Regions from separate parts of the Ligilactobacillus sp. LYQ139 genome, predicted to be linked through region 2. Evidence: predicted binding sites of a transcription regulator. Region 2 holds the regulator's gene; the other holds the start of a gene.
The links. Region 2 encodes CtsR, which represses protease genes until heat stress. Its sites were predicted from a motif close to TTGGTCAAAAAAGGTCAAANA; they were not measured.

Region 1: a site for CtsR is predicted at 2,690-2,710, ahead of clpP (ATP-dependent Clp endopeptidase proteolytic subunit ClpP). Genes of this name have one in related genera too.

What each region holds. Positions count from the first base shown of each region.
Region 1 covers NZ_JBJFZW010000006.1:59,038-63,472, reverse strand. The annotation lists gene groL (chaperonin GroEL) at 1-1,503, shown strand, start outside; gene clpP (ATP-dependent Clp endopeptidase proteolytic subunit ClpP) at 2,031-2,624, opposite strand; tRNA gene ACI3E1_RS06395 (tRNA-Arg) at 2,804-2,875, opposite strand; gene gap (type I glyceraldehyde-3-phosphate dehydrogenase) at 3,273-4,286, shown strand; gene ACI3E1_RS06385 (phosphoglycerate kinase) at 4,385-4,435, shown strand, end outside.
Region 2 covers NZ_JBJFZW010000005.1:36,364-40,798, forward strand. The annotation lists gene ACI3E1_RS05410 (ATP-dependent Clp protease ATP-binding subunit) at 1-1,664, opposite strand, end outside; gene ACI3E1_RS05415 (CtsR family transcriptional regulator) at 1,683-2,150, opposite strand; gene ACI3E1_RS05420 (YibE/F family protein) at 2,652-3,428, opposite strand; gene ACI3E1_RS05425 (YibE/F family protein) at 3,415-4,435, opposite strand, start outside.

The DNA.
Region 1 (4,435 bases), on a different contig from region 2:
TCTCCAACAATCACGAACGACGGGGTAACAATTGCTAAGGCGATTGAATTGGAAGACCACTTCGAAAATATGGGTGCTAAACTTGTGGCTGAAGTTGCTTCAAAGACCAACGACATTGCCGGTGACGGAACGACAACTGCAACGGTTTTGACACAGGCAATTGTAAACGCCGGGATGAAGAACGTTACGGCTGGTGCTAACCCTGTCGGAATTCGGAAGGGAATCGAAGAAGCAACGGATGTTGCTGTTAAGGCGCTACATGAACAGTCTCACAAGGTTGAATCAAAGAGTGATATTGCGCAGGTTGCTTCAATTTCGGCCGCTAACGAAAAGGTTGGGGAATTAATCTCGAACGCCATGGAAAAGGTTGGTAAGGACGGGGTTATTACCATCGAAGAGTCAAAGGGGATTGACACCACCCTCGACGTTGTTGAAGGAATGCAGTTTGATCGTGGTTACCTATCACAGTACATGGTAACGGATAACGACAAGATGGAAGCAGATCTGGACAACCCGTACATTTTAATTACGGACAAGAAGATTTCAAACATCCAGGAGATTATGGATCTGTTGCAGCAGATTGTTCAGCAGGGACGGTCGTTATTAATCATTGCTGATGATGTTGACGGTGAAGCACTTCCGACACTTGTTTTGAATAACATTCGGGGGACGTTTAAGGCCGTTGCTGTTAAAGCACCTGGCTTTGGTGATCGGCGGAAGGCAATGTTAGAAGATATCGCTATTCTGACGGGAGCAACGGTTATTACGGATGACCTTGGGCTTCAATTGAAGGACGTTACGCTTGATCAGTTGGGTTCAGCTGGTAAGGTAACCGTTACGAAGGAAAACACGACGATCGTTGAGGGCGCTGGTGCTAAGGATGCCATCGACGAACGGGTTGACCAAATTCGGAAGCAGATTGGGAAAGCATCATCTGATTTTGATAAGGAGAAGCTCCAAGAACGGCTAGCTAAGTTAGCTGGTGGGGTTGCTGTAATTAAGGTTGGCGCTGCAACCGAGACTGAACTGAAGGAACGGAAGTACCGGATTGAGGATGCTTTAAACGCCACGCGGGCTGCCGTTGAAGAAGGTTTTGTTCCTGGAGGTGGAACGGCACTTGTTAACGTGATTGACAAGGTGGCTGCCATCAAGGAAAACGGCGACGTTCAGACAGGGGTTAACATCGTTAAGCGCGCCCTTGAAGAACCGGTACGGCAGATTGCTGAAAACGCTGGTTTAGAAGGCTCTGTTATCGTTGAGAAGTTGAAGGAGCAAAAGCCAGGTGTTGGGTTTAACGCTGCAACCGGCGAATGGGTTGATATGGTTGCTGCCGGGGTTGTTGACCCGACAAAGGTAACCCGTTCAGCATTGCAGAACGCAGCTAGTGTTTCAGCGCTGTTACTCACGACGGAAGCGGTTGTTGCTGACAAGCCTGAAAAGGAAGATAACGCTGCTGCAGGCGCTGCTAACCCAGCTGCTGGTGGAATGGGCGGAATGATGTAATCTGCGTGAGCGTGATTTCACCAATACTAATGTTAAAGTTAATGAAGGGATGGATTCAAAGTTGGATCCATCCCTTTTTATTTATATTAGGTTACTTTATGAAATTAAATAAAAGGAGTAGTTACTGTTAGCAGCAAACCGTGAAAGTTAACTGTTCCTGGTTAATCCCTAGAAGAGTGTGGGCAATTATTAGGGTGACGAATGTTTTTACTACGGAAGTTATTTCTTATGAAGGTAGAAACGGAATAGAACGCACGCTTTATAGATAACATAACAAGGGGGACTGTGATTCTCGCATAATCCCTCTTGCTACGGAATTTAGTTATATAAAATAACGCTCCCGTAATCGGAGGCGTTATTTTACGTATTAAACCTGGCACTTGCCGTCACACATGCAGCTTTTGTCAGTTTTTATAGGGCAGCGACAAATTCCATCAGGGCCAGTACACGGACAACCCTTCGTACAGTCCATTCCCATTGGGCATCATGGAACATCCTTTTCCATGATCAGTCTCCTGGCTGTTTTTTTATTTCATCGCTTTTTTATTTTCCATGATTCCGTCAATCAGACCGTAGTCAACGGCTTCTTGGGCAGTCATGAAATTATCCCGGTCAGTGTCCTGGTTAATCTTTTTAATTGTTTGTCCAGAACTGTTGGCAAGAATTTTATTGATTAGTTTTCTGGTTTTCAGAATATGCTCGGCTGCAATCTGAATTTCGGTTGATTGCCCCTGAGCCCCCCCAAGTGGTTGGTGAATCATAATCTCAGAGTGAGGAAGAGCAAAACGCTTTCCCTTAGTGCCCGCTGTTGCTAAAACAGAAGCCATTGATGCCGCCATTCCCATAACGATTGTTTGGACATCAGCGTTAACAAAGTTCATTGTGTCATAAATGGCTAATCCGGCAGAGACACTTCCGCCTGGTGAGTTAATGTACAGGTAAATATCCTTATTGGAATCCTGAGCATCCAGGAAAAGAAGTTGGGCAATAATTGCGTTTGCCATGTCATCATTAATTTCACCTGAAAGCATGATGATTCGGTCCTTGAGCAACCGAGAGTAAATATCATATGCGCGTTCGCCGCGAGATGATTGTTCAATCACTGTTGGTACTAAGTTCATGTGAACCGCCTCCTATTATATAATTTGCGTAGCTTTTATCAGCACGTTGGTTTAATTCTAATACAAAGGTCAAAAATGGTCAAATAAGTTTCTTTGGTATGCTGCTTTAAAAATGTAGTTCTATAAAGAATAACAAAAGAGGTTGAGACCAGCATCTCAACCTCAACTTAAATATCAAGTGCGCCACCGGGGAGTCGAACCCCGATTACAAGAACCGGAATCTTGCGTGCGATCCATTACACTAGCGGCGCAGCACGCTTATTATAGTATCGTGATTAGAATTAAATTGCAAGTCTTTTTTTCGAGTTTTTTGAAAGCGCGGGTATGCCCTTAAAAGTGTGGGAATTAGCCCTATTAAATAGCAGTTGTGATGGGGGCTTAACTCCTTTAACCCTGAAGAGTTAAATCATGATAAGAGTGAATAAGTGAAGTTGCTTGCAAGCGGGGGGGAGAATTGCTACAATATCATTGTAATTGAGATCGGGTTTCCTGCGGTTTGGATCAAGATAGTGAGAACTATCTGGTGATGAGTCGCCCGGCAAAAATGGAAGCATTTTTGTACGCGGGACTAAAAGTGTTTTTAAAATGGTAGTGCTTCTGTGCTGCTTTTTAAAATAAATTTTATTTCCACAAGGAGGAAATTTTAGTATGACTACTAAAGTTGGTATTAATGGGTTTGGCCGGATCGGTCGGTTAGCATTCCGTCGGATCGCTGCTGTTTCAGATGACCTTGAAGTTGTTGCTATCAACGACTTAACTTCACCATCAATGCTTGCTCGTCTTCTTAAGTACGACACGGCTCATGGTAAGTTTGACGCTGAAATCTCAGCTACGGACAATGCAATCGTTGTAAACGGAAAGGAAATTCCTGTTTACGCCGAAGCAGATGCGACAAACATTCCTTGGGTAAAGAACGATGGTGTTGAACTTGTTCTTGAATCAACTGGTTTCTACACATCACCAGAAAAGGCTTCTTCACACCTGAAGGCTGGTGCTAAGAAGGTTCTTGTTTCAGCTCCTGCTGGCGACATGAAGACGGTTGTTTACGGTGTTAACGACGACATCATCACACCAGATGACGACATCATTTCAGCTGCATCATGCACGACTAACTGTCTTGCACCGATGGCTAAGGCTGTTAACGATGCATTCGGCATCAAGGCTGGTACGATGACGACAGTTCACGCTTACACGGCTACACAGAAGCTTCAGGATGGTCCGGACCGCAAGGCTAACTTCCGGAACGGCCGTGCTGCTGCTCAGAACATCATTCCTCACTCAACTGGTGCTGCTAAGGCTCTTGGGAAGGTTGTTCCTGAACTGGACGGCAAGCTCGATGGTCATGCACTTCGTGTGCCAACAATCACGGGTTCAGTTACAGAATTAGTTTCTGTTCTTAACAAGAAGGTTACGGCTGACGAAGTTAATGCTGCGGTTAAGAAGGCGACGGAAGGTAACGCTTCATTCGGCTGCAACGAAGACGAAATCGTTTCATCAGACGTTATTGGCACGTCATTTGGTTCAGTATTTGACCCAACACAGACGCAGGTTGTTGGCGGCGATGAAGGTCAGGTTGTTAAGACCGTTTCATGGTACGACAACGAATCTGGTTTCACGGCTCAAATGATCCGGACCTTAGAGAAGTTTGCAAGCATGCTTTAATATTTAGCTGAACGCTAATATTTTCTGCTTGGCAGATGATGGCGGGGGGAGGCAAAACTCCTCCTGCTTTTTTAATACATTTTTCTGGAGGGAATAAAATGGCTAAATTAACGATTGACGACTTAGACCTGAAGTCTAAGAAGGTTCTT
Region 2 (4,435 bases):
CCAAACACACTTGCCGCTAACGCCTTTGCGAGTTCTGTTTTTCCCACCCCCGTCGGTCCTAAAAACATAAATGAACCAAGAGGCCGCTTGGATGAACTGATCCCACTCCGGGCCCGCCGAATTGCCCGGACAACCGCACTGACCGCCTCATCCTGACCAATTACTTGCCGGTGAAGTTCCCGTTCAAGGTGCACAAGACGCTGCTGCTCACTCCGGGTAATTCGGGTAACTGGAATCCCCGTCCACGCCGCAACTACTGCCGCAACATCTTCCGCCGTAACGGTTCCATGTACCCGGGGCTGTTTTCTACGACCAGACGCTCTCCTTAGCTGCATTGCCCGGGAAAAATCCCCCTGTTCAAGTGCCCCTTGGAACTGCTGGCTCTTATCATCCCGGCCATCATTCTGATTCTTACGTTGAGCAACACGGAGCTGAACGTGGGCTGCTGCCTCATCCATCAAATCAATCGCTTTGTCCGGCAGCTGCCGGGCAGGGAGGTACCGCACACTAAGGCGAACCGCTGCATCCAAGGCAGCATCACTAATTCTTACCCCGTGATGCTGTTCGTACCGGGGGCGCAACCCCCGTAAAATCATTCTTGCCTGTTGCGCGCTTGGCGCCGCCACCGGAACCCGGGCAAACCGCCGTTCGAGGGCGGGATCCGCTGCAACGTACTTTTGAAATTCTGCCTGGGTAGTTGCCCCGATTACCTGAACAGCGCCCCGAGCCAAAGCGGGTTTCATGATATTCGCCGCATCAATTGCTCCTTCCGCGCCTCCAGCACCAACGAGGGTATGTAGTTCGTCAACAAAAAGTATAACGTGCCCATCCCGGTTAACCTCAGCCAGCACCTCTTTTAATCGGTCTTCAAATTCTCCCCGGTACTTTGTCCCCGCAACAAGCGCCCCCATCTCAAGGGCCATTAACCTTACCGAGTATAGGGATGGCGGAACCTTTCCCGCAACAATCTGCTGAGCGAGGCCCTCCACAACCGCGGTTTTACCAACCCCCGCATCTCCTAAGAGCACTGGATTATTCTTTGTGCGCCGGCTTAAAACTTGAATCAACCGGTCAATTTCCGCCTCACGGCCTAAAACAGGGTCTAACTCTCCTGCACGCGCTTGGGCCGTCATGTCGGTTGCAAGCTTATCCAGTGTTGGGGTGGCAGAACGTTGGGCTGCTTTATTCTCCTGGTGGAGTTTTTTTTGTAGCCGCCGGTAATCTGTCTCCGTCATTCCAAGCTGCTTTAAAACCCGCCGTCGTAACTGGCGAACGTTAACTCCCAGGTTCACCAGAATCTGAACGCCAAGGGTTTGTTCGTTCTGTAATAACGCTAATAATAACAAACCAGTATCAACCTCTGCGCGGTCTAATAATCGGGCCATCGTTAGCGCCCGTTTCTGGATTATTTGAACACGGGGGGATTCTGGGTGCTGGGCCCGCCGCCAATGCTGTCCCGAGCGAATCATCCCGCTAAGCTGTTCAATCACATCAGCAGGTGTAATAATCTCTTGCCGCAAAACAAGTCCTGCAACCCCATCTTCCTCGGTTAACAACCCCAATAGGAGGTGAGGAGTAGCTACAGTATCATGATGACACCGCCGCGTCTGGGTTTCCGCCATCTTCAAGGCTTGTTGAGCACTCTTTGTATACTTAACTATCATCCAATTACCACCTCACCCTTAGTCCACACACCGCAGCCGGTTAAGCAGGGCAATCATCATCCGGGCCCGCACCGCTGCCTCAACCATTCGGTCACCTACATTTAACGCATCGTGTCCCATTACCGTTAACAAAAGGTTTCCTTCCTTCCGTGACAGCAACTTATTCTCGTACAACGTCTGGACGATGTGAAGCGCATCCACTGAGCTTAACCGGTCGCCCACCATCTCAATCAACTGATCAATAATTTGAGTGTCATTCACCAGGTCGACTTTTTCAATTCGAATGTAACCACCTCCGCCCCGCTTGCTTTCAACCAGGTATCCATCCTGAACAGTAAACCGGGTTTTAATTACATAGTTAATCTGTGACGGGACGACGTCAAAACGCTCAGCAACTTCTGAACGCTTAATTTCGACCTGCCGACTTTCTGCCAAAATTTCCTTTAAGTACCGCTCAATAATATCAGAAACGTTTCTGCTCTGCATCAAAGTCACCCCCTTGTCTGACTATTTTTGACTAAATTATAGATGATTTTCAACCGGATGAAAAGACGCACCTAGCCATTAAAAAAGAACCGTAACTTACATCACGCTTCCCATCAATGACCGAAATCATAGCAGTTTTCCGCCGCTTTTTCTATTTTATTAAATCGCACCGTTACCAGTCCCGTTTACGCTGTCATATCAGCATAAACGGCTCTCACCCTTTTTCTAGCCATCTCACCCAAACCGTTGCAAGCTTTTTATCAATTCTTCTTAAGAAGGTCGCTAGCAAACTAAAAAGCAGCCCAATTTACAGGTCGCTTCCCTCTTTATTTTAAAATTAATGCAACAATTATCAAAACCGCTCCAACTAAGAGGACTAACCCCCAAACCCAAGCAACCTGCCCCAGGGATTTCTCTCCATCCTAATAACTTGCCAGCACCACTAATAATTAAAACCGCCGCACACCAACCCATTATATAGTGAAAATCGTTGGCCTTCATTCACTTGGATAAGTTCTCTCTTCTCCGGGTTTCCCGTTTAACCTTTCCGGCCATCATCTGTGTCGTAATCCAAATCACCAGGATAACCGCAATAGCCGAATATAACACCATCATACTTTCCGCGACAAAAATCTTAGAATTTAAATAATAACCAAACGTTGCCTTTAACTTATACAACAGAACAAACAGGGCCAAGTCGCCCCCAAACATCCCAAAAAACAACGTGTTAAACGTCATCCCCATAATTTGGAACCCGATATTCCGACCACTCCGCCGTACAGCTGCCACACTAATTCCTGGGTTTTGTTCAATCACTTCCCGCAACCCGCTTGCAATGGCAATTGCGGCCTCTGAAATTGCGCCAAGGGTGCTAAGCATCGTTGTTGCAATCGTAATGGCCTCAAAATTTGCCCCCACAAGGAGGTTAAACTGCTCAATTTCATCCGTTTGCTCGTTACCAAACCCCTTAATCTGGGCAAAATGGTCCAATGGAACGATCAAGATAATCATGGCGCACAGTACAATGAGGGTTGCAATAAAGGCAATCCGCGCCGTTTGTTCATCGTTATTTCCCAGATAAATCGTAATCGCCAAGATTGCAATCCCAACAAATAATGCCACCCAAATCGGGGCAAACCCAGCTGAAATCAAAATAATCGCAATAAACATTAGCACAAAATTGAGGGCAACGCTGCCAAAAGCAGCAATTCCTCGTTTCCCGCCAACAAGGCACATCAACACCGCCATCACAACCGTTAACGCACTAATTGATGCCATTTAACCGTCCCTTCTTTCCTAACACAACCGCTGCCAAACAGCTGGCCGACGGAATTACAAGCGCAATCCCAATCCCACTAATTAGGGCTTGAATAATCCCCAGTTCCATCGTCCACTGGAACGTATACCCAATTGGGTTCCCCGTTCTAAAGTAAAGAACGGCCACCGCAATTGTCTCCGCAAAAAAGATCAGGAGCAAAACGTTAATCAACGGGCCTAAAATCGACCGTCCGACTTCCTGCCCCGACTTGAACAGTTGCAACCGGGAAATGTCCGGGTCCGCCCGGTGCATTTCAAACAGGGTTGAAACAATATCGGTTGCGGCATCCATGACCGCCCCTAAGAGCCCAATCACGGTCGCCGATAAAAACAGTTCCTGTGGTGATTGGGTAGCATACCCCAACGCTTCATAGTGCACCCCTGCGTTATGCGTAAACTGGAGTGTCCCGATTCCGATTACGAATGCCAACGTGGTCCCGGTAACAATCGCCAGAAACGTTACCAAACATTGGCGGTTAATCCCAATTACCAAGCACAGCGTTAATCCCGTAAAAAGAAGCGCACTCAATGCAAACAGCCAGAAAAAATGGGTTAAGTTTAGGTTCACATCTAGCCGAACAAAAAATAAAAACAAAATAAAGTTAACCGCTACGCTTAATAACGTACGCAATCCATGGGCGTGCATCACAAGATATAAAAGGACAACCACCAACCACGCTAGCATTAACAGTGCCGTGTCACGCTTAAACCGCGAAGCCGTCGCGTAATACGTTCCGTGAACCCGCCGAATATTCGTCAGAAAAATATGCTGTCCCCGATGGAAATCCTGATCAAGCGCGCCTGACCGCGAAAACGTGTTATGAATGATGATCCGGCGTCCCCGGTGACGCCCATTTGTTTGTACCACCGTAAGTCGTTGCCGGGTTTGGTAGTCGACATTTTTGTACTCGTCGGTCTGCCGGACTGCCTTCCCGTCCTTTACCGCGATAACTTCACCAATTGTTTGG